DNA from 4 places in the Streptomyces deccanensis genome. Region 1 is predicted to be linked to each of the others. Evidence: riboswitches for the same ligand, from Rfam matches in the RefSeq annotation. Region 1 holds a riboswitch; each other region holds the start of a gene.
The links. Region 1 has a riboswitch for cyclic di-AMP ahead of L3078_RS18810 (transglycosylase family protein). Riboswitches for the same ligand answer to the same signal wherever they lie in the genome.
Positions count from the first base shown of each region.

Region 2: it holds a riboswitch for cyclic di-AMP, as region 1 does, so the genes downstream of both, L3078_RS33615 (M23 family metallopeptidase) here and L3078_RS18810 (transglycosylase family protein) in region 1, are expected to answer to the same signal.
Region 3: it holds a riboswitch for cyclic di-AMP, as region 1 does, so the genes downstream of both, L3078_RS39080 (M23 family metallopeptidase) here and L3078_RS18810 (transglycosylase family protein) in region 1, are expected to answer to the same signal.
Region 4: it holds a riboswitch for cyclic di-AMP, as region 1 does, so the genes downstream of both, L3078_RS28655 (C40 family peptidase) here and L3078_RS18810 (transglycosylase family protein) in region 1, are expected to answer to the same signal.

Region 1 is NZ_CP092431.1:4,232,308-4,237,975, reverse strand. Features, by position in the region: gene L3078_RS18820 (cytochrome P450 family protein) at 1-760, shown strand, start outside; gene L3078_RS18815 (LysM peptidoglycan-binding domain-containing protein) at 979-2,037, shown strand; cyclic di-AMP (ydaO/yuaA leader) riboswitch at 2,220-2,419, shown strand; gene L3078_RS18810 (transglycosylase family protein) at 2,424-3,116, shown strand; gene eno (phosphopyruvate hydratase) at 3,541-4,821, shown strand; gene L3078_RS18800 (FtsB family cell division protein) at 4,941-5,423, shown strand; gene L3078_RS18795 (DUF501 domain-containing protein) at 5,482-5,668, shown strand, end outside.
Region 2 is NZ_CP092431.1:7,598,467-7,604,134, reverse strand. Features, by position in the region: gene L3078_RS33625 (HPr family phosphocarrier protein) at 128-409, shown strand; gene L3078_RS33620 (GntR family transcriptional regulator) at 579-1,283, opposite strand; gene L3078_RS33615 (M23 family metallopeptidase) at 1,484-2,272, opposite strand; cyclic di-AMP (ydaO/yuaA leader) riboswitch at 2,286-2,456, opposite strand; gene L3078_RS33610 (M16 family metallopeptidase) at 2,661-4,049, opposite strand; gene L3078_RS33605 (M16 family metallopeptidase) at 4,046-5,434, opposite strand.
Region 3 is NZ_CP092431.1:8,876,167-8,881,834, reverse strand. Features, by position in the region: gene L3078_RS39085 (rhamnogalacturonan lyase family protein) at 1-1,535, opposite strand, end outside; gene L3078_RS39080 (M23 family metallopeptidase) at 1,787-2,803, opposite strand; cyclic di-AMP (ydaO/yuaA leader) riboswitch at 2,808-2,966, opposite strand; gene L3078_RS39075 (alpha-galactosidase) at 3,269-5,341, opposite strand; gene L3078_RS39070 (tyrosine-protein phosphatase) at 5,597-5,668, shown strand, end outside.
Region 4 is NZ_CP092431.1:6,409,073-6,414,740, reverse strand. Features, by position in the region: gene pcrA (DNA helicase PcrA) at 1-2,216, opposite strand, end outside; cyclic di-AMP (ydaO/yuaA leader) riboswitch at 2,471-2,628, shown strand; gene L3078_RS28655 (C40 family peptidase) at 2,638-3,828, shown strand; gene L3078_RS28650 (hypothetical protein) at 3,873-4,226, opposite strand; gene L3078_RS28645 (C40 family peptidase) at 4,721-5,668, shown strand, end outside.

The DNA.
Region 1 (5,668 bases):
AGGCATGATGATCCGGCACGGCGGCGGCCCGAGGGGCGGCGTCGCGCGGTCGGTGAAGAAGATGCGCGGTTACCTCGCCGACCTCATCCACAGGAAGCGTGAAGGCCTCACCGAGCACCCCGCCCCCGGCGAGGACCTCATCTCCGGCCTCATCCGTGCCTCCGACCACGGCGAGCACCTCACCGAGAACGAGGCCGCGGCCATGGCGTTCATCCTGCTCTTCGCCGGCTTCGAGACGACCGTCAACCTCATCGGCAACGGCACCTACGCCCTGCTCACCCACCCCGACCAGCGCACCCGCCTCCAGGCCTCCCTGGCAGCGGGGGAGACCGCGCTGCTCGAAACCGGCGTCGAGGAACTCCTGCGCTACGACGGCCCCGTCGAGCTGGCCACCTGGCGGTTCGCGACCCGCCCCCTCACCATCGGCGGACAGGACATCGCCCAGGGCGACCCCGTCCTCGTCGTCCTCGCGGCCGCCGACCGCGACCCCGCCCGCTTCGAGGACCCCGACACCCTCGACCTCTCCCGCCGTGACAACCAGCACCTCGGCTACGGCCACGGCATCCACTACTGCCTCGGCGCCCCCCTCGCCCGCCTCGAAGGCCAGACCGCGCTGGCGACGCTCCTCACCCGCCTCCCCGACCTCCGACTCGCTGCGGAGCCGGCCGACTTGCGATGGCGAGGAGGGCTCATCATGCGCGGATTGCGCACGCTTCCGGTGCAATTCACCCCGCAGGGGCGGTCCGAGAGCATTTCGTGAGGCGGCTCGTGAGCGGTACGTAGTAGTACCCGGGCAGCCCGTAGCACTACCGCATTCCGCGACGGAAAATGACACTCCCTCAAGTCTGTGATCTTCACGTGATCTGCGCTGCATTAACTTGTGACAACTGATCGACTCCGGCTACGTTCACACGTCAGTACGAAGGGGTCACCCCACACCCTTCGTACGGTCACTGCTGTCGTGTGAAAGGCAACCGCATGCTCTCCGGGAACGGTCGTCACCGTCGCCCCCGTCAGGCACCCGCCCTCCTGGTCGCGGCCGGAGTGACCGGCTCGGCCATCGCGATCCCCCTGCTCGGCGCCACCGGCGCGAGCGCGGCCAGCGGAACCACCTGGGACCAGGTGGCGGAGTGCGAGAGCGGTGGCTCCTGGAGCGCGGACACCGGGAACGGACGCTACGGCGGCCTCCAGCTCACCCAGGCGAACTGGGAGAAGTACGGCGGCCTCGACTACGCCGCGACCGCCGACCAGGCCAGCCGTTCGCAGCAGATAGCCGTCGCTGAGAAGGTGCTCGCGGACCAGGGCGTCGGCGTCTGGTCCACCTGCGGCCTGCTCCACAACCTCGGCGGCGACTCCGGTTCCGCCGACGTGGACACGGGCGTCGCGGACGACTCGACGAAGTCGGGCAGTGCATCCGGCTCGTCCAGCTCATCCGATTCATCCGGTTCGTCGGATTCCTCCGCTTCGACCGACGGGGCCGATTCGGCCAAGTCCGGCGACTCGGACGACTCCAGCGCGCCCGGCGGCTCGACCTCCGACGCCTTCGACGGGTCCACCAAGGCCAAGACCGGCTCGGGCGCCGACGCCGACTCGGGCGACACGGGTGGCTCGGGCGACTCGGACGGCTCGACGAGCTCCGAGGCCACGAAGTCACCCAAGTCGGACGATTCGTCGCAGAGTGACGACTCTTCGGCCGACGAGAGCGAAGCCGGCACCGGTCGTCACCGCGGCGCCAGCGCCGACGAGAGCCCCGCCGCGGGCACGGAGGCCGACACGGACGCGGCCGACGACTCCCGCGCCGACTCCACCCCCTCCGGCCGTCACGCCTCCCGTGGCGGCGACGCGGCGCGCGAGGGTGTCGACGGCGCCTACACCGTCCGCGCGGGCGACAGCCTGACGCGGATCGCGAACTCGCTCGACCTGGACGGCGGGTGGCGCAAGCTCTACTCCGAGAACGAGGGCACGGTCGGAACTGACCCGGACCTTATCCTTCCCGGTCAGACCCTCGAAGTCGGTGCCGAAACGGGCGAAAAGTAGCGACAGTTCGGGTCACTGTTCGCCCCTTAATGCCCGTTTTGATCTAGGTGGGAGATGAATCACAGACCCCCTGATCGTCTTTGAAATCCGGGCAATCACGTGTTTACGGTCGTGACCGCTCGCCACAGCGGGCCCCTGCGGTCGGTACGCCGAATCCTGCCAACGGCCGCAAGGAACAGTCGTCGCGTCAAGCGCCGTAGGCAGGAGCGGGGGACCCAAGGTAAGTGCCGGGTCCGGTGGTTGCGGCCCTTCGGGGGCGCACGTCCGGAACCGGCTCGGGGTGAAGCCGCGCGAAGTGGGCCGAGAGGCGCACGAGCGCGGCCGGGCAACTCAACCGGCCCGAACCCGACAGCTCACCTCGCAGGCGTCGGTGAGGGGATCTCTCCATGCTGTTTTCCAGCAAGGGCAAGCACCGTCGTCCGTCCAAGGCCGCCCGCGCCATCGCCGTCGCCGGCGTCACCGGCGCCGCCGCCGTCGCCGCCCCGCTGATGGCCGCCGGCAGCGCCTCCGCCGCCACCGCCTCCGAGTGGGACGCCGTCGCCCAGTGCGAGTCCGGCGGCAACTGGTCCATCAACACCGGCAACGGCTACTACGGCGGTCTGCAGTTCTCGGCCTCCACCTGGGCCGGGTACGGCGGCACGAAGTACGCCTCCACCGCCGACCAGGCCACCAAGGCGCAGCAGATCGAGATCGCCGAGAAGGTCCTCGCGGGCCAGGGCAAGGGTGCCTGGCCGGTCTGCGGCAAGGGCCTGTCCGGTGCCGCGTACAACGGTGCCGCCGCCTCCTCCGGCTCCTCGAACTCCGGCTCCTCGCAGCAGAACACGCAGGAGAGCACCAAGAAGAGCACCGAGGACACCCGCGCCTCCCGCTCCTCCGAGCGCGCCACCGTCGAGACCCCAACCGGCAAGAAGGTCAAGAAGGGCGACGGCGAGTACAAGGTCGTCACCGGCGACACCCTCAGCGCCATCGCCGAGAAGAAGAACGTCAAGGGTGGCTGGGAGAAGCTCTTCGAGCTGAACAAGGACATCATCGACGACGCCGACTTCATCTACCCGGGCCAGCAGCTCCACCTGAGCTGACCCCCTGGCGGAGGCGACGGCCACCGCACGCCTGCCGCCCCCACGGCCGCCCCCACGGCCGGGCAGGCGGGGCGGGTTCGGCTGGGCCGAGAAATTCGGGCCGCTTCCCAGCTGAACCACAGCCCGCTCACATCCGTGTCCTCCATAGTGAAGACCTCGTGAGGGCCGTCCCCCCGTCTCTCGCGAGCTCCCCGCCTCGGTGCGCATTCCCCCGTACGCACCGGGGCGGGGCTTTTTCATGTCCGCCCCCTCCTTCTGTTCACTTTCCGGCCCACCCCCCTTTGTTCCGAGCTGGAACAATAGGTACGGTCTCTCTGTCCACGGGACGGTCGGTCGGCTGCCGACGAGCCCGGGGCGGTTAGGCTCTAGTCGCAAGGCCCGCGGGCCCCGCACTTCCGCGTCACATTCCATGAAGGAGATGCTCGTGCCGTCCATCGACGTCGTCGTAGCCCGGGAAATCCTCGACTCGCGAGGCAACCCCACCGTCGAGGTCGAGGTCGGCCTCGACGACGGCAGCACGGGTCGTGCCGCCGTTCCGTCCGGCGCCTCCACCGGTGCCTTCGAGGCCATCGAGCTTCGTGACGGCGACCCGAACCGCTACCTCGGCAAGGGCGTCGAGAAGGCCGTCCTCGCCGTGATCGAGCAGATCGGCCCGGAGCTCGTCGGTTACGACGCCACCGAGCAGCGCCTCATCGACCAGGCGATGTTCGACCTGGACGCCACCGACAACAAGGGCTCCCTCGGCGCCAACGCCATCCTCGGCGTCTCCCTCGCCGTCGCCCACGCCGCCTCCGAGGCCAGCGACCTCCCGCTCTTCCGTTACCTGGGCGGCCCGAACGCGCACCTGCTGCCCGTTCCGATGATGAACATCCTGAACGGCGGCTCGCACGCCGACTCCAACGTGGACATCCAGGAGTTCATGATCGCCCCCATCGGCGCGGAGTCCTTCTCCGAGGCCCTGCGCTGGGGCGCCGAGGTCTACCACACCCTCAAGAAGGTGCTGAAGACCAAGGGCCTGTCCACCGGCCTCGGCGACGAGGGCGGCTTCGCCCCGAACCTGGAGTCCAACCGCGCCGCCCTCGACCTCATCATCGAGGCCATCAAGGAGGCCGGTTACACCCCCGGCGAGCAGATCGCCCTGGCGCTCGACGTCGCCGCCTCCGAGTTCTACAAGGACGGCGTGTACGTCTTCGAGGGCAAGGAGCGCTCCGCCGCCGAGATGACCGAGTACTACGCCGACCTCGTCGAGGCGTACCCGCTCGTCTCCATCGAGGACCCGCTGTTCGAGGACGACTGGGCCGGCTGGAACACCATCACCACGAAGCTGGGCGACAAGGTCCAGATCGTCGGCGACGACCTCTTCGTCACCAACCCCGAGCGCCTCGCCCGCGGCATCGAGGAGGGCTCCGCCAACGCCCTGCTGGTCAAGGTCAACCAGATCGGTTCGCTGACCGAGACCCTGGACGCCGTCGAGCTGGCCCAGCGCAACGGCTTCAAGTGCATGATGTCCCACCGCTCCGGCGAGACCGAGGACGTCACCATCGCCGACCTCGCCGTCGCCGTGAACTGCGGCCAGATCAAGACCGGCGCCCCGGCCCGCTCGGACCGCGTCGCCAAGTACAACCAGCTGCTGCGCATCGAGGAGATCCTCGACGACGCCGCGGTCTACGCCGGCCGCTCGGCCTTCCCCCGCTTCAAGGGCTGACCCGTACAGGGTTAAGGCTTAGCCAGTCGTACGTACGTCCCCGTACCGGTCCCGTACCGTGTGCGGGGACGTACGCGCGTGCGCGCGGGAGAAGGCAGAAGCGGAAGGGGAAGCGGGACATGGCCGTGAAGGACCGGGACCGGGACCGTTTCTCCACCGCGACGCGGCTGAAGGTGCTCGGTGAGCAGACGGCCGCCCGGGTCTACCGCTCCCAGACCAAGCGCCAGGCCCGCCGCTCCCGACTGACCGGCCGGGCCGCGCTGCTCGCCCTCGTCCTCTGCTCGATGATCGTGGCGCTCGCCTATCCCATAAGGCAGTACGTCTCCCAGCGCGCCGAGATCGCCGACATGCAGCGGCAGCGCGAAGAGGCGCGCGAGCGGGTCGAGGAGTTGCGCGACCTCAAGGCGCGCTGGCAGGACGACGCGTACGCCGAGCAGCGCATCCGCGAGCGGCTGCACTATGTGATGCCGGGCGAGACCGGTTACACGATGATCGACCCGGACGCGGCGAAGCAGTCCCGTACGACCCAAGGAGCGGCCGACCGCCCCTGGTACACCAACGTCTGGGACGGGGTCGACAAGGCCGACGCCGCCGACAGCTGAACGGCCACCTTCGTGACCGTCAACCGATGAGCCACACCGAGGACTTGAGTAGCAGGTTATGCAGACCCCTCCGCCGCCCACCCCGCGCACCGAGCCGACCGACGCCGACGTCGAGGCCTTCCAGCAGCAGCTCGGCCGTCCGCCGCGCGGTCTGCGCGCCATCGCGCACCGCTGCCCCTGCGGACAGCCGGACGTCGTCGAGACGGCGCCGCGCCTGCCGGACGGGACGCCCTTCCCCACGACGT
Region 2 (5,668 bases), 3.4 Mb from region 1:
GTGCGACAGCCGGTTCGTGGTCAGGCCGTGGGCCCGTTCCGGTCGGTCGCCCCATATGGGAAACTGGTCTAGACAACCCGGTCTAGACCTCTCTGCAGCACCCGAGACACCTGAAGGGCAGCATCACATGGCTGAGCGCCGCGTCAACGTCGGCTGGGCCGAGGGCCTCCACGCCCGACCCGCATCCATCTTCGTCCGGGCCACCACGGCCTCCGGTATCCCCGTGACGATCGCCAAGGCCGACGGGAACCCCGTCAACGCGGCCTCCATGCTCGCGGTCCTGGGCCTCGGTGCCCAGGGCGGCGAGGAGATCGTGCTCGCCTCCGACGCCGAAGGCGCGGACGTCGCGCTGGACCGTTTGGCGAAGCTCGTCGCCGAGGGGCTCGAGGAACTCCCCGAGACGGTCTGAGTGACCGGGTAACCGCAGCGGAAAGGCCTGAAAAAGCCGCCCCGCGCACAACCGAAGGGCTCGTCCGATTTATCGGGCGGGCCCTTCTCATTTACATCCGGTTTCCGTTCTGCGGGCAGCAGGAAAAATGCCCCTCGGAATTCTTCCCTCTTTGTATACGGCGCCCGTGTTAATGCCGCAGGCTCGGCATGTTTACGGGGTGTTGCGAAGTCCTCACACGCTCGGGGCGCTCGGTCCCGCCGGGCCCGGGCGGAAAGCGGAGCCGGTGCGCGGCCGTGGCCCGCTCGGTGTGCAGGGACGTGATCGTCCGAGCGCGGTCGCTGTCGCCGCGCGCGACCGCGTCCACGATGCCGCCGTGCTCCGCCCAGGACTCCATGGGGTCGGACGGCGCCTCGACCGCGTACATCCAGGCGATCTTGTGCCGCAGCTGGGCGAGTGTCGAGGTCAGGGCGGGGCTGCCGGAGGCCTGTGCGAGCGTCTCGTGGAACCAGCCGCCCAGGGAGCGCAGATCCTCGCTGTTGCCCCTCCTGGCCCGCTCCTGGCCCAGCCTGACCAGACCCCGCAACACCTTGAGGTGCGCCTCCGTACGGCGCTGTGCGGCGCGGGCGGCGCCCAGGGGCTCCAGCAGCATGCGCATCTCCAGCAGGTCGGCGGCCTCCTGCTCGGTCGGCTCGGCGACGCACGCGCCCGCGTGCCGGCGCGTCACCACGAAGCCCTCGGCCTCCAGCGTGCGCAGCGCCTCGCGCACGGGCACCCGGCTGACGCCGTAGCGGCGGGCGAGCAGTTCCTCGGTGAGCCGGCTGCCGCGCTCGTAGACACCCGCGACGATGTCATCACGGATCGCCGTGCATACCGAGTGCGCCGGAATACGCATGACCGACCTCCGCCTTAATCCCCGTGAAACGTCGATGATTGACGTGTGTTCCAGCGACTCTATTGCAGCGGAGCGGAATTTCCGATGGCGGACCGGAATCCAGGGATATTTTTTGGACAGGAGGTACGTCACAAGTGGTTCGTAGAACGAGGAAAGCCCCGGCTCGGTGAGCCGGGGCCTCCTGGAAGCGTGGGTGCGCGTCAGACGTTCACGCCGTGCGAGCGCAGGTACGCGGCGGGGTCGATGTCCGAGCCGTACTCGGCCGTCGTCCGGGCCTCGAAGTGCAGATGCGCGCCGGTGACGTTGCCGGTGGCGCCGGAGAGGCCTATCTGCTGGCCGGGGGTGACCGTCTGGCCGACGGAGACGCCGATGGACGACAGGTGGCCGTACTGGGTGTACGTGCCGTCGTTCATCTTGATGACGATGTTGTTGCCGTAGGCACCGCCCCAGCCCGCCTCGACGACCGTGCCGGAGCCGACCGCGTGGACGGCCGTGCCGGACGCGGCGTGGAAGTCGACACCGGTGTGGCTGCCGGAGGACCAGACGGCGCCGCCGGCCTTGTAGCCGGTGGAGATGTAGGAGCCGCTGATGGGGGCGACGTAGGCGTTGAGGCGCTCGCGCTCGGCCGCGCGGGCGGCACGGGCCTTGATCTCCTCGCGCTCCTTGGCGGCGGCACGTTCCTGCTCGGCCTTCTCGGCGGCGGCCTTCCTGGCCTCCTCCTGCGCCTTCTTCTTGACGGCGGCAACCTCGGCGGCCTGCTGCTGGGCCACGGCCTGGGCGTCGACCTGGTCGGCGACCGTGTCGCCGAGGGTGATGATCTGGTTCAGGCCGGTCTGCTCGACGGCGGGCTCCTCCGCGGCGAGCGCGGGGCCGGCGAGGGTGCCGAAGACACCGGTGGTGGTGAGAGCGGCTACGCCCACGTTCCTCGTGGTCGTGCGCTGCACACGGCCGGGACGGCGGTGCTTGCCGGGGGCGCGGGTGAACGCCATGAAGTGGCTGATCCTTTCCTTCCTTCTCGCCTACCGGGTTAGCTGACGGGTTCGGAGCAGGAAGGTCTCCTACGGCTACCCCTCGTTTCGCGTCGCTCGCGAAGGGCACCCGATTCACCCCAGGGACTTCGGTGGGTCCCCGGCTCCCCTGGCTCGCGCCATGGGGACTCGGCGATGACTGTCCGGTGCCGCGGGTGCGGCGAACTTCTGACGAACAGCCGGACTGACGCTAAGTGGGCCGTCTTCGAAATAACAAACGGATCACAGGATTTGTTAACTACGCCACAGGTCAGACACACAACCTCCGCCATCAATACGGACAAACATGGGCCCTGGTGACTCTTCCGTCACCAGGGCCCCACTGACACGCGTCCGTACGGTCGTTCCCCTACTCGGCCGGGACGACGGTGACTTCGCCGATTCCGAGGGCCCTGACGGGCTCCTCGATCTGCGCGGCGTCCCCGACGAGGACGGTCACGAGACGGTCCACCGGGAAGGCGCTCACGGCCGCCGCGGTGGCCTCCACGGTGCCGGTGGCGGCGAGTTGGCGGTACAGCGTCGACTGGTAGTCGTCCGGCAGGTACTGCTCGACCTGGTCGGCCAGCGTGCTCGCCACGGCCGCGGCCGTCTCGAACTTGAGCGGGGCGACCCCGACCAGGTTCTGCACGGCGACGTCGCGCTCGGCGTCGGTCAGGCCCTCGGCGGCGAGGGTGCGCAGCACCGTCCACAGATCGTCCAGCGCCGGCCCGGTGTTGGGGGTGTCGACGGAGCCGCTGATGGCGAGCATCGCGACGCCCGAACCGTCGGGCGCGGCCCGCAGCACCTGGCCGAACGCCCGCACGCCGTAGGTGTAGCCCTTCTCCTCGCGCAGGACGCGGTCCAGACGGGAGGTGAGGGTGCCGCCGAGGCAGTAGGTGCCGAGCACCTGGGCCGGCCACACACGGTCGTGCCGGTCGGCGCCCACGCGGCCGATGAGCAACTGGGTCTGCACGGAACCGGGACGGTCCACGATGATCACGCGCCCGGTGTCGTCGGCGGTCACCGACGGCACGGGCCGCGGGGCGGCCGGTGAGCCGGTCCAGGCGCCCAGGGTGTCGCCGAGCAGCGTGTCGAGGTCGACCCCCGTGAGGTCGCCCACGACCACGGCGGTGGCCGTCGCGGGGCGGACGTGGCGCTCGTAGAAGGCGCGTACGGCCGCGGAGTCGATGCCCTCGACGGTCTCCTCGGTGCCCTGGCGGGGCCGTGACATCCGGGAGGTGGCCGGGAACAGCTGCTTGGAGAGCTCCTTGGCGGCCCGGCGGCCCGGGTTGGCGGTCTCGTGCGGGATCTCGTCGAGCCGGTTGGCCACCAGTCGCTCGATCTCGCCGTCGTCGAACGCGGGGGCCCGCAGGGCGTCGGCGAGCAGGCCGAGGGCCTTCTCCAGCCGCGAGACGGGCACTTCGAGGGACAGGCGTACGCCGGGGTGGTCGGCGTGCGAGTCGAGGGTGGCGCCGCACCGCTCCAGCTCGGCGGCGAACTCCTCGGCCGTGTGCTTGTCGGTGCCCTCGGAGAAGGCCCTGGTCATGATGGTGGCGACGCCCTCGATGCCGGCGGGCTCGGCGTCCAGGGGCGCGTCGAGGAGCACTTCGACGGCGACGACCTGCTGGCCGGGGCGGTGGCAGCGCAGCACGGTCATGCCGTTGTCCAGAGTGCCGCGCTCGGGCGCCGGGAACGCCCAGGGCCTGGCCTCGCCGGCCTGGGGCTGCGGGTGGAATTCCATGGTCGCGAGCTCGGTCACTTCGCCGACTCCTCGGTCTCGTCGGTGGTTCCGGCGGCCTCGGCCGCGGCGGTCTCGTCTTCGGCGCCCTCTTCGGCATCCTCCTCGCCGGCGACGGGCTCGTAGACGAGCACCGCGCGGTTGTCGGGCCTCAGGCGGGCCTTGGCGATCTCCTGGACCTCCTCGGCCGTCACCTCCAGGACCCGGTCGACGGCCGTCAGGGCGAGCTTGGGGTCGCCGAACAGGACCGCGTACCGGCACAGTTCGTCGGCGCGGCCCGCGACCGTGCCGAGCCGGTCCAGCCACTCGCGCTCCAACTGGGCCTGGGCGCGCTCCATCTCCTCGGCCGTGGGGCCCTCGGCGGCGAACCGGGCGAGTTCCTCGTCGACGGCGGCCTCGATGACGGGGACCTCGACGTCGCCGGAGGTCTTCACGTCCAGCCACGCCATGGAGGGCGCGCCGGCCAGCCGCAGCAGGCCGAAGCCCGCCGTCACGGCCGTACGGTCGCGGCGCACGAGCCGGTTGTAGAGGCGCGAGGACTCGCCGCCGCCGAGGATGGTCAGCGCCAGGTCGGCAGCGTCGCACGCGCGCGTGCCGTCCTCCGGCAGCCGGTAGGCGGCCATCAACGCGCGGGCGGGCACGTTCTCCTCGACGACCTCGCGCATTTGCGCGCCCATGATGTCGGGCAGCGCGCCGTCGCGGGGCGCGGGCTTGCCGTCGTAGGAGGGGATGGAGCCGAAGTACTTCTCGACCCAGGCGAGGGTCTGCTCCGGGTCGATGTCGCCGACGATCGACAGGACGGCGTTGTTGGGCGCGTAGTACGTCCTGAAGAACTGCTGGGCGTCCTCCAGGCTGGCCGCCTCCAGGTCGTCCATCGAGCCGATCGGCGTGTGCCGGTAGGGGTGGCCCACCGGGTAGGCCAGGCGGAAGATCTTCTCGAAGGCGGTGCCGTAGGGCACGTTGTCGTACCGCTGGCGGCGCTCGTTCTTGACGACGGCCCGCTGGTTGTCCAGGTTCTTCTGGTCGAGCGCGAGCAGCAGGCTGCCCATGCGGTCGGCCTCCAGCCACAGCGCGAGCTCCAGCTGGTGGGTGGGCATGGTCTCGAAGTAGTTGGTGCGCTCCCAGCTGGTGGTGCCGTTGAGCGAACCGCCCGCGCCCTGGACCAGCTCGAAGTGGCCGTTGTCCTTGACCTGGCCCGAGCCCTGGAACATCAGGTGCTCGAAGAGGTGGGCGAGGCCCGTACGGCCCTCGACCTCGTGGCGCGAACCGACGTCGTACCAGAGGCACACCGCGGCGACCGGGGTCAGGTGGTCCTCGGAGAGCACCACGCGCAGGCCGTTGGCCAGGCGGTGCTCCCTCACTGTCAGGCCTTCGGAGCCGGCCTCGGCTGTGGCCGTGTGACCCATGGGCGGTACGTCCCTTCGATCGCTGTGCTGTGGTCGCGGAATCCGTGGTCTGTCCGTCGTGGAATCGTCGTGGAAACCGCTGTTTTCCTGCCGGTCCTGCCACTGTATGCAAGCGCGCGGACGCCTGGAGAAGTTCCCGGGGCTCGTACGCCGAGAGCGAGACGGGGGTTGCCGCCGACGGTCACTGGTTAAAGTCGGCGCACGCTGTTGACGCGGCGGCTCGGGAGGGCGTGC
Region 3 (5,668 bases), 4.6 Mb from region 1:
GTGAAGTCCAGCAGCTCCGAGCCCTTGTCGCCGTCCCACCAGATACGGAAGTTGACGCTGGGCGTGGTCGTGGCGACCTTGCCGTCCCGGACGTTGCGGACTCCGGCGCCGGGCGCCGTGACGTCGGCGGTGGACGTCCAGTACTCGTAGCCGCGATGGCCCGGGTCGATGTCGCCGGTGCTGCCCCGGCCGACGTCGATCTCGGTGTCGTTCTCCCAGTCGGCCGGGTGCTGCCCGGTCACCAGGCGCTCGCCGGTGTCGGCGTCGTAGTAGTACCAGGGGAATTTCGGTACGACGCCGAGCTCCGCCTGCTGGATGGCGAATCCCTCCAGGCCGGGGCGGCCGGGGTCGAGGTCGGCGATGTGGAAGCGGTCACCGTGTCCGGCGCCGTCGACGACGTACCGGAGGGTGCCGTCGCCGTTCACCACGTAGTTGCCGTCGGCGATCTCGTCCTTGCCGTCGCGGTCGACGTCGACGGTGCGGATCTGGTGGAAGCCGGTCGCGCCGCTGTCGGCGGGCACCACGTACTTCCAACGGCGGGTCAGGTCCGTGCCGTCGAAGTCCCAGGTCTGGAAGAGGACGCGGAAGGCGCCGCGCCGGGCGCCGACGCGGGTGACGAGCTTGGTGACGAGGCTCGGGTGGACCCCGTCGAGGTAGGCGATGCCGAAGTGGCCGCCGGACGGGCCGTCGGCGGCGAAGTCGTCGGGCACGGGCTGCCGGTCGCGCTCGGTGCCGGTCGCGCCGTCGACGACGGAGACGAACTGCCGGGCGGGCGAGTCGGCGGTGACCCGCGTGCCGTCCGCGAAGGTCGTGCCGGCGGCCGTGTGCGCCAGCACCTCGGCCCGGCCGTCGCCGTCCAGGTCGAACACGGTCACGTTGTCGTCGTTGCGGTACCCGCCGATCGGCGTGGATCCGCTGATCGCGGCCGGTGCCGGGTCGTTGGCGCCGTTCCCGCCGACCTGGGTGTACGAGCCGGGTCCGAGGTCGACACGCCACAGCCGCTCGCCGGTCAGCGTGTACGCCTCCAGCAGGTCGGGCCGGTCCCTGGTCTGCGAGAGCCGGCTCACCACCAGCTCGTACCGCCCGTCCCCGTCGAGGTCGCCGGGCCAGGCGTGCTGCACGGTGTAGCCCTCCGCCGCGGCGAGCGGGATCTCGGCGTACCCCTGATCGAGCGGCAGCGCCGAACTCGGCTTTCCCTCCCGCCCGTCGACGACGGCCCGCACGCTGTACGCGCCCGTGCCCGGGCTGGTGTCCCGGTAGGTCGTCGAGCGGGTGATCGGCGCCCGGTTCAGCCGCTTGCCGCCCTTGTAGACGTTGAAGCCGATCGCGTCGCCGCGGCGCGCGTACTCCGTGCCGAGCAGCCGCCAGCTGAGGAAGGTCCCGCCGTCGAACGGTACGGCGACCAGGCCCCGGTCCAGGTTCTCCACGACCCGGCGAGGTTTCTCCGCGGCATGGCCGCCGGGGGCGGAGAAGAGACCGGCGAACAGGGCGGCGGCGGTCAGGAAGACGGTTCTCCGACGTCGGGCAGTGCGCACCGACACTCCTTCACAGAGGCAGAAAGCGCTTACGCGGATCACTGTCCCCGCCCCTCGCGGCACTGTCGAGGGTTCGATCGGCCATGCCACACGACCGCAACACGGCGATCATGAAACGCCGAAGACCGGCCCCTGATCACAGGGACCGGCCTTCGGCATGCGGGCGCCGGGTGGAGGTGGCGTCAGCCGCTTGGGGACGGTGACGTCAGACGCCGGTGGAGGTGATGTCAGACGCTCGGGGGCCGGTGTCGTCAGACGCCGACGCCCTTCGAGCGGAGGTAGGCCAGCGGGTCGATGTCCGCGCCGTAGTTGGGGCTGGTGCGGATCTCGAAGTGGAGGTGCGGGCCGGTGACGTTGCCGGTCGCGCCCGAGAGGCCGATCTGCTGGCCGCCGCTCACGGACTGACCCGCGGAGACGGAGATCGAGGACAGGTGGGCGTACTGGGCGTAGTAGCCGTCGGCGAGCTTGATGACGACCTGGTTGCCGTACGCGCCGCCCCAGCCGGCGGAGACGACGGTGCCCGCGCCCACGGCCTTGAGGCTGGTCCCGGTCGGGGCCACGAAGTCGACGCCCGTGTGGTAGCCGCTGGACCACATGCTGCCGGCGGTCTTGTACGCGGTACCGACGGTCCCGCTCAGGATCGGCCTGCTGAAGCCCGAGGCGTTGGACGACGAGGACTGGCCGCTCGCCGTCGAGGTCGACGCCTTGGTGTCCTTCGACTCCTGCTTCGCGGGAGCGGAGGGCTTCGACGTCTGGGACGACGCGGGCGACTCGGCGGGCTTCGAGGACTGCGACAGCTGCGGCTTGGACGAGGAGCGCGACGTCTCGCTCGACGCGGCCCGCTCACCGATCGACAGCTTCAGCCCCGGGTGGATGAGCGAGGGGTCGGAGCCGATCGCCTCCCGGTTGTCCGAGTACAGCTTCTTCCAGCCGCCCTCGACGTCCTGCTCGTCCGCGATCTTCGCGAGGTAGTCGCCGACCTTCACCGAGTAGGTCTTGGCCGCCGCCTTCTTGGTGGCGGTCTTCTCCGCCTGCGCGGCCTTCTCGGCCTGCTCGATCCGTGCGCTCGCCTCGGCCGCGGACTTCTCGGCGGCGATCGTGGTCGGCTTCTCGGAGACACCGGAGACGGTGGCGCTCGGGGTCGCGGCGTGGGCGCCGGCGGCTCCGATCAGCGGCAGCGCGAGCGCCGCGCCACCGGTGCCGGCGGCGGCGATCGAGCGGGTGAAGCGCTGGGACTTCGGACGGCGGTGCTTACCCTTCGCGGGCATGACGAATTCCTCTCCGGCGCCTGCGAGGTGAGCTGTCGGGTGCGGACTGGAGATGTCCGGCCGTGCTTGCGCACGGCTTTACCCCTAGCCGTTCCGGAGACCGGAACAGGCGGTGATTCCTGTGGGTCCCCCGCTCCTGCCGTGGATCGGGTCGGTACGCGGCTCCGGTCGGCGGCAGGATTGGGCGTCCGTCCGGATTGACGCCGAACGTAAGCGACTTGTGCCCACAGGGACAACCTTTGGGACTTCCTGTGCGTCTTCCGCACTGATCCTTACATCAATTCACCATCACGCTCCGTAATAGACCGGTCTAGGGTGCATTCCAACCTCCCTGGAAATCTGCGCGAATTACGTGGACATGACGGCAACGGAACGTCACGAATATGACGCTGCTCACGCACCTACGGCCCAGTAGGCTTTATTCCAGGGCTTGTTGGATTTACAGCTACATTTCAGACAGAAGGCTCAAGTCCGACGGAGACGGACAACCGTCGCATCGAAGTCGCCGCGCAGACCGGTCCGCAGTCCGTGATGCACCAGCACGGCACCTCGGTGCGTCTCGCCCGTTTCGCGGCACTCGTACGTCGCCGTCGGGTCCAGCCCGCGCAGTCGCAGCGGGGCGAGCGGCTCGCCGTAGTGCTGGGCCTGGAGCCAGGCGAGGACGACGACCTCGTCACCGTGCACGTACTGCACGGCGCTCAGCCCGCCCGTCGGCGGCCGCAGCCGGTACAGGTCGCCGCGCTGCACGACCGGCCGGATCCCCTTGTACAGCTCCACCCACTCCCGGGCCTCGGCCAGCTCCTCCTCGCTCCACTCGGTGAGGTCGCCGCCCACGCCGAGCACGCCCGCCATGGCGCTGACGAACCGGAACCGCAGCGAGCTGACCCGCCCGTTCAGCTGGTTGTTCGGGCTGTCGGTGACCCACGCGGCCATGGCCCGGGCCGGATGGATCTGACTGAAGCCGTGCTGGATGGCGAGCCGGTCGAGCGGGTCGGTGTTGTCGGAGGTCCACACCTGGTCCGTCCGCGCCATGACCCCGAGGTCGATCCGGCCGCCGCCGCCCGAGCACGACTCGAACGCGACCCCCGGGTGCGCGGCCCGCAGCCGGTCCAGCAGGGCGTAGAAGGCGTGCACGTGCTCGACCCACAGCTTCTGCGGATAGGGCTCACCGGGCCAGCCCGCGTCGGTGAAGCAGCGGTTGAAGTCCCACTTCACATAGTCGATCGGCGCGCTGGACAGGAGCGTGTCGAGCCGTTCCCAGAGGTATTCCTGGACGTCTTCCCGGGCGAGATTGAGGACGAGCTGATTGCGCAGTTCCGTCCGCTTTCGGCCCGGTTGGAACTGCGCCCATTCGGGATGCGCCCGATACAGCTCACTGTCCGGATTGACCATTTCCGGCTCGACCCAGATGCCGAACTGCATCCCGAGGGAGTGCACACGCTCGGCGAGCGGACGCAGCCCCTTCGGGAAGCGGTCGGGATTGGGCGTCCAGTCGCCGAGGCCGGCCCGGTCGCTGGTGCGCGCCCCGAACCAGCCGTCGTCCACCACGAACAGCTCGACCCCGATGGCGGCCGCCCGGCGCGCCAGGGCCTCCTGCTGTTCCTCGGAGATGTCGAACTCGGTGGCCTCCCAGGAGTTGAAGAGGACCGGCCGGTCCTGGTCCGCGTCCGGGATGACGTACGTCCGCTGGTAGGCGTGCCAGGCGCGGCTCGCCCCGCCGAAGCCGCCGTCGCTCCACAGGCCGGCGAAGACGGGTGTGGTGAAGGTCCCGCCCGTCTCCAGCCGCAGCAGTCCGGACTCGTCGTATCCGGCGCCGCCGGTGATCTGCACGCGCGCGTCCGGGAGTTGGGCCACCGCGATCCGCCAGGAACCCGACCAGCCCAGGGCGCAGCCGTAGACCTCGCCGCGCTCCTCTGTGGCGTCGGTGTCGAGGGCGACCCAGGGCAGGTGCTGGTGCCCGGTGTGGCCGCGGCGGCTGCCGATGACCTTCTCGCCGTAGGTGAGGTCGGCGCGCACGAGCCGGGACTCGGCCGCCCATCGCCCGTGCAGCTGGGAGAGGCGCCAGGTCTCCTCCGCGCGCGGCAGCGTCCAGGTCGCCGAGTCGGCCCGCAGCAGCTCCACCGCGGGCCCCTCGTTGGCGAGGGTCACCCAGCGCTCGACCACGTCGTCGCGCATCCGGTAGTGCAGGGTGATCCCGAGTCCGTCGTCGGTGAACCGCAGCCGCAGCTCGTCGCCGTCGGCCTCGTACGCCTGGAAGGTCCACTCGGTGCCGCGCCGCTCGTCCGTGCGCACGGACAGGGCCGGGCGGGTGAAGCGGGGTCCGCCCTCGACGGGGTACTCCTCGTGTCCGTCGACCGGGGCCTCGAACGGCCAGTACGGCAACTGCAGCCGTGCTGCCAGCTCCTCGGCGTCCGCGAGGGCGATCCGGGGACCCCAGTGCAGGTGCAGCAGCTCGTCGTTCTCGGTGAGCCGCAGGGCATAGCTGCTCCTGGTCCCGGTGAGAAGCCAGGTCCGGCCGTCTGCGCCGATTTCCAACATCAAGCCCCCACAGATTCGAACAGGTGCAATCGGGCTTCAACATCATCGCAGGTCGCCGCGGGCGCTCGACGGCGCCTGTGGACAACCGCGCCGCGTCCGCCGAGCGGCCTGTGGACAACCGCTCCGGGCTCCCGTACCCGGCTGTGGACAACTCATTGGCGTACGCACCCATGTCGTATCGTCGAGGGCGCGCCTCGATGTCGAGTGCGTGCCCGTCGGCGCTCGGCGCGGACGGGCGGATGGGAGGGAGCCCCAGTGACGCAGCAGATCCCGTCGACCGAGCCCGAGCTGACCGGGGTGCGCAATTTCCGCGATGTGGGGGGTCTG
Region 4 (5,668 bases), 2.2 Mb from region 1:
CGCTTCCACTGCAGATGGGAGGCCGGGATCTCCTCCAGGAATCGGGACGGCGGGTTGTACGAGGGCTGCCCCCAGGCGCTGCGCAGCGTCGAACGAGTGAGGTAGAGCCGTTCGCGTGCGCGGGTGATGCCGACGTACGCGAGGCGGCGCTCCTCCTCCAGCTCCTTGGTCTGGCCGAGGGCGCGCATGTGCGGGAAGACGCCGTCCTCCATGCCGGTGAGGAAGACCACCGGGAACTCCAGGCCCTTCGCGGTGTGGAGGGTCATGAGCGTGATCACGCCCGAGCCGTCCTCCTCCTCGTCGGGGATCTGGTCGGAGTCGGCGACCAGCGCCACCCGCTCCAGGAAGTCGGAGAGCCCGGCGGAGGTCGTACCCGCCGCCTCGGCCTCGCCCTCTCCGGCCCCGGCCTCCTGCTCGAACTCCAGGGCGACCGCGGCGAGTTCCTGGAGGTTTTCGATGCGCGTCTCGTCCTGGGGGTCGGTGGAGGCCTGCAACTCGGCCAGATAGCCGGTGCGTTCGAGGACGGCTTCCAGGACGGTGGCCGGTCCGGCGCCGGACTCGACGACGGTTCGCAGGTCCTCCATCAGCGTGTTGAACCGCTTGACCGCGTTGGTCGACCGGGCCGCCATGCCGTACGCCTCGTCCACCCGCTTCAGCGCCTGCGGGAAGCTGATCTTCTCGCGCTGGGACAGGGCGTCGATCATCGCCTCGGCGCGGTCGCCGATGCCGCGCTTGGGCACGTTGAGGATGCGGCGCAGCGGGACGGAGTCCTCCGGGTTGGCCAGGACCCGCAGATACGCGAGGACGTCCCTGACCTCCTTGCGCTCGTAGAAGCGGACGCCGCCGACGACCTTGTAGGGCAGGCCGACGCGGATGAACACCTCTTCGAAGACTCGGGACTGGGCGTTCGTCCGGTAGAAGACGGCGACGTCGCCGGCCTTCGCGTCGCCCGCGTCCGTCAGGCGGTCTATCTCGTCGGCGACGAACTGGGCCTCGTCGTGCTCGGTGTCGGCGACATAGCCGGTGATCTGGGCGCCCGCGCCGGCGTTGGTCCACAGGTTCTTCGGGCGGCGGGACTCGTTGCGCTCGATGACCGCGTTGGCCGCGCTCAGGATGGTCTGCGTGGAGCGGTAGTTCTGCTCCAGCAGGATCGTGGTCGCGTTCGGGTAGTCCTCCTCGAACTGGAGGATGTTGCGGATGGTCGCTCCGCGGAAGGCGTAGATCGACTGGTCCGCGTCACCCACGACGCAGAGCTCGGCCGGGGGGACGTCCCACTCGTTGGGCGGGACGTCGACCGGGTGCTCGGAGGTGCCGACCAGCTCTCTGACCAGGGCGTACTGGGCGTGGTTGGTGTCCTGGTACTCATCGACGAGGACATGGCGGAAGCGACGGCGGTAGTGCTCGGCGACGTCCGGGAAGGCGCGCAGCAGATTGACCGTCGTCATGATCAGGTCGTCGAAGTCCAGTGCGTTCGCCTCGCGGAGGCGGGACTGGTAGAGCGCGTAGGCCTGGGCGAGGGTCTTCTCGAAGCCGTCGGCGGCCTGGGCGGCGAAGTCCTCCTCGTCGATCAGCTCGTTCTTCAGGTTCGAGATCTTGGCGCTGAAGGACTTGGGCGGGAAGCGCTTCGGGTCGAGGTCCAGATCACGGCAGACGAGCGCCATCAGCCGCTTGCTGTCGGCGGCGTCGTAGATCGAGAAGGAGGACGTGAAGCCGAGCTTCTTCGACTCGCGCCGCAGGATCCGGACGCACGCGCTGTGGAAGGTCATGACCCACATCGCGTTGGCGCGCGGGCCGACGAGCTGCTCGACGCGCTCCTTCATCTCACCGGCGGCCTTGTTGGTGAAGGTGATCGCGAGGATCTGGCCCGGGTGGACGTGCCGCTCGCCGAGCAGGTGGGCGATGCGGTGGGTGAGCACCCGGGTCTTGCCGGAGCCGGCGCCGGCGACGATGAGCAGGGGGGATCCGGCGTGCACCACGGCCGCGCGCTGGTTCTCGTTCAGCCCGTCCAGGAGGGCCGCCGCGTCGATGGCCGGGCGGGGGGCGCCGCCTCTGTAGTACTCGTCCCGGTCCGGTGGCACGTCGAACTTCCCGCCGAACAGATCGTCCGGAAGCGACTCCGGTACGTGATCGTCCTCGGGCGGCGGCGGGGGCTCCTCCACGTGGCCGCGGGGGGCCTGGAGGTCCGCCAGGAAGCTGTCGTCAAAGAGGCTGCTCATCGCTCTCCGAGTCTAGGCGCCCCCACTGACAGCGAGAGGCCGCCCCGGGAAGTCCACACCCACCACTCACCGCGTCCACCTCACGACGGTGAGCGATCGAGCGTACCGCCTGTCGCGTGGAAGAGGCTAAGGTCACGAAAACGTATCGGGCATATCGAACATCAACCTTCACACGGGCCACACGAGTTGGCTAGCTTCTTCTTTAGGCCGTACGACACAACCGGCGAACGTCGCCGGGCCGCACGGCCTCCGCCGAGTCCGGTACGCCTCTCCCGGCGCCGGAGCCGGGGACCCACCGACCTCTGGGGTGAATCGACCCGACCGCCGCTCGCGGCAAGGGTCGTAGGGCAAACCTTCCGAAGCTTGCGCCCGAACCCGACAGCTAACTCGGTAGGCGGACAACGGAAGGAGACGCCGCACCATGGCGCCGCACCGCAAGCCGCGTCCGACCGGCCGGACGCGCGCGGGCATACGCACCCCCGCTCTCGCCACGGCCGCCCTGACCTCCGTGGCCCTGCTCTCCCAGACGGCCACCGCCGCGCCCTCCGCCGACGACAGGCCGAGCCTGGAGGAGGTCGAGAAGAAGGTCGACGACCTCTACCGCCAGGCCGGGTCGGCGACCGAGAACTACAACGCGGCCAAGGAGCGGACGACCAAGCAGAAGAAGAAGGTCGACACCCTCCTCGACGACGTCGCCAAGCGCACGGAGAAGCTCAACGAGGCGCGGGAGGAGCTGGGTTCGTTCGCGGCGGCCCAGTACCGCACCGGCGCGGCCACTCCCGACCAGGCCTCGCTGCTCCTGGCGGACAACCCGCAGGACTACTTCGACCAGAACCAGCTGATGGACCGGTTGACGGACCGTCAGAAGGTTGCCGTCGACGCGTACGTCACCGAGCAGGCCGACGCGGCGGAGCAGCGCCGGGAGGCGAGCGACAGCCTCGAGAAGCTCACCGAGTCACAGAACGCCCTCAAGACCAGCAAGGCCAAGGTCCAGGCGAAGCTCGCCGAGGCCCGCGAACTGCTCTCCACCCTCACAGCCCAGGAGAAGGCCCGGCTCGCCGCGATCGAACAGCGCGAGCAGGAGGAGGCCGACCGCAAGGCGGAGGAGCTCGCGCGACAGCAGGCGGCGCAGGCGAGCCAGGAGACCCCGGCCGCCCAGGAGACCCAGGAGCCCCAGGCAGGGACCGCCGGCGGCACGGAGACGTCGCCGGGCACCACCGGGACCACCGCCCCGGTCGAGGACTCCACCTACGCGGCGAAGGCCACCAAGGCCCTGGCCTTCGCCCGGGCGCAGATCGGCAAGCCGTACGTCTGGGGCGCCACCGGACCCGGCTCCTACGACTGCTCCGGCCTCACCCAGGCCGCCTGGAAGGCCGCGGGCGTCGACCTGCCGCGCACCACCTACGACCAGGTCGAGGCGGGCACCACCGTCCCCCTCGCCGACGCCAAGCCGGGTGACCTCGTCTTCTTCTACGACAACATCGGCCACGTCGGCCTCTACATCGGCAACGGCATGATGATCCACGCCCCCAAGCCGGGCACGTACGTCCGCGAGGAGTCGGTCTTCTACGACGGCGAGTCCTCGATCCACAGCGTGGTACGACCGGCGTGACACCCGGCCGGGCCCGTCCGACGGGCTCGGCGCAGGGGCTCGCCTCAGGTCCAGAGCACCGCGATGAAGACGTTCACGGTGGTCAGCGCGCCGACCAGGGCGAAGAGCGGCTTCTCCACCGTCTCCTCGTCGCGCTTCACGTAGACCAGGCCGAGGATCACGATCAGCAGGGCGAGCTTGATGCCGATCTTGATGTTGTTGACGGGCTGGTCGTCGGCCTGGTTGAGGCCGACGAGGAGGACGCCGGTGACGAGCATGGTGAGCGCGCCGTGCAGCATGGCGGGGACGAAACGGGCCGCGCCCTGCCCCATGGCCTTCAGCTGGGTGAGGAAACCGCCCAGGAGGGAGGCGATGCCGATGATGTGCAGGCCGACGACGATGTGGATGAGAACGTCCATGCGCGGAGCCTAATGAGGGGTCCGAAGCCGGTCCGGCACCGGGGGCGGGGGCGGGGGGCGGCGGGGGTGAACGCTGCGGGGACCAGCGAGCGTCACCCCTCGATGATCTTGCATATATGCGCTCCATAGCACCGTCCCTCCCCCACCCGGTCCGAAATCGCCGCATCGGTCATCGCACAGCGTGAAGTCGGCGGCTCCAGGCCAGGATCTCGGTCACATACGGTCACCTCGTTATCGGTGCGCGCCACTTCCGTACAACGCGTTACCGAGCCATCACAGCCAGGTTTAGCGTCCTCCCTCAGGTGACCGGCTCCCCACCGCCGCCCGGGCCAGGGGCGGCAGTCGGCCACCACCGCCGAGAAAGGTCCGGCGGCGTCCCGCTCCCCCTGTGCGGGCCGCCGCCGGACGCGTAACCGCTCCCCCCAGGCGGTCCGTACGGACAGACGATGTTCGTACTGCGGACGGCGGTCGTACGGAGAGGACGTGGACTCCACGTGGCAGCGCACCGCAAGCCCAGACAGCGCTCGATCGGCGGCCACACGGCCCGCACGGCCGCGACGATCGCCCTCGCTGGCGCGGCGACCGCGACCGGTTTCGACGGCACCGGGCACGCCGATCCCCAGCTCACACCTGAGCAGGTGAAGGCGAAGGTGGCGAAGCTGTACCAAGAGGCCGAGGTCGCCACGGAGAAGTACAACGGCGCGAAGGAGAAGGCCGACAAGGCGCAGGAGAACCTGGAAGAGCTGCGCGATCAGGCCGCCCGCCGCACCGAACGGCTCAACTCGGCCCGGGACGAACTCGGTTCGGTGGCCGCGGCGCAGTACCGGGACGGCGGCATCGCCCCCTCCTGGCAGCTCGCCCTCTCCGCCGATCCCGACCAGTACCTGGAGGGCGCGGCCCTCGCCGAGCGCGTCGGCAGCCGCCACTCGGCGGACGTGGCGAGCGTGCGGAAGCAACTGCTGGAGATCGAACGGCTGCGCGGCGCCGCCCGCGTCGAACTGGGCACGCTCAAGACCCGCCAGACGGAACTGAAGCGGCACAAGAAGACCGTCACCTCCAAACTGACCGACGCCCGGCAGCTGCTCGGCCGACTCACCACCGAGGACCGCACCCGCCTCGACGCCCGGACCGGCGGCACAGGGCACGCCTCGCGCTCCTCCACCGGGGCCCAGCGCAACCTCTCCGGCCCGGTCTCACCCGTCTCCGCCCCGGCCGACGCCCCCAACTCCCGCGCCGCCGCGGCCGTCTCCTACGCCTACTCCAAGATCGGCAGCCCGTACGTCTGGGGCGCCACCGGCCCCAACGCCTTCGACTGCTCCGGCCTCACCCTGGCCGCCTACCGCGCCGCCGGCGTCTCCCTCCCCCGCACCACCTACTCCCAGATCAACGCCGGCCCCCGCGTCGCCCGCTCCGAACTCCGCCCCGGCGACCTCGTCTTCTTC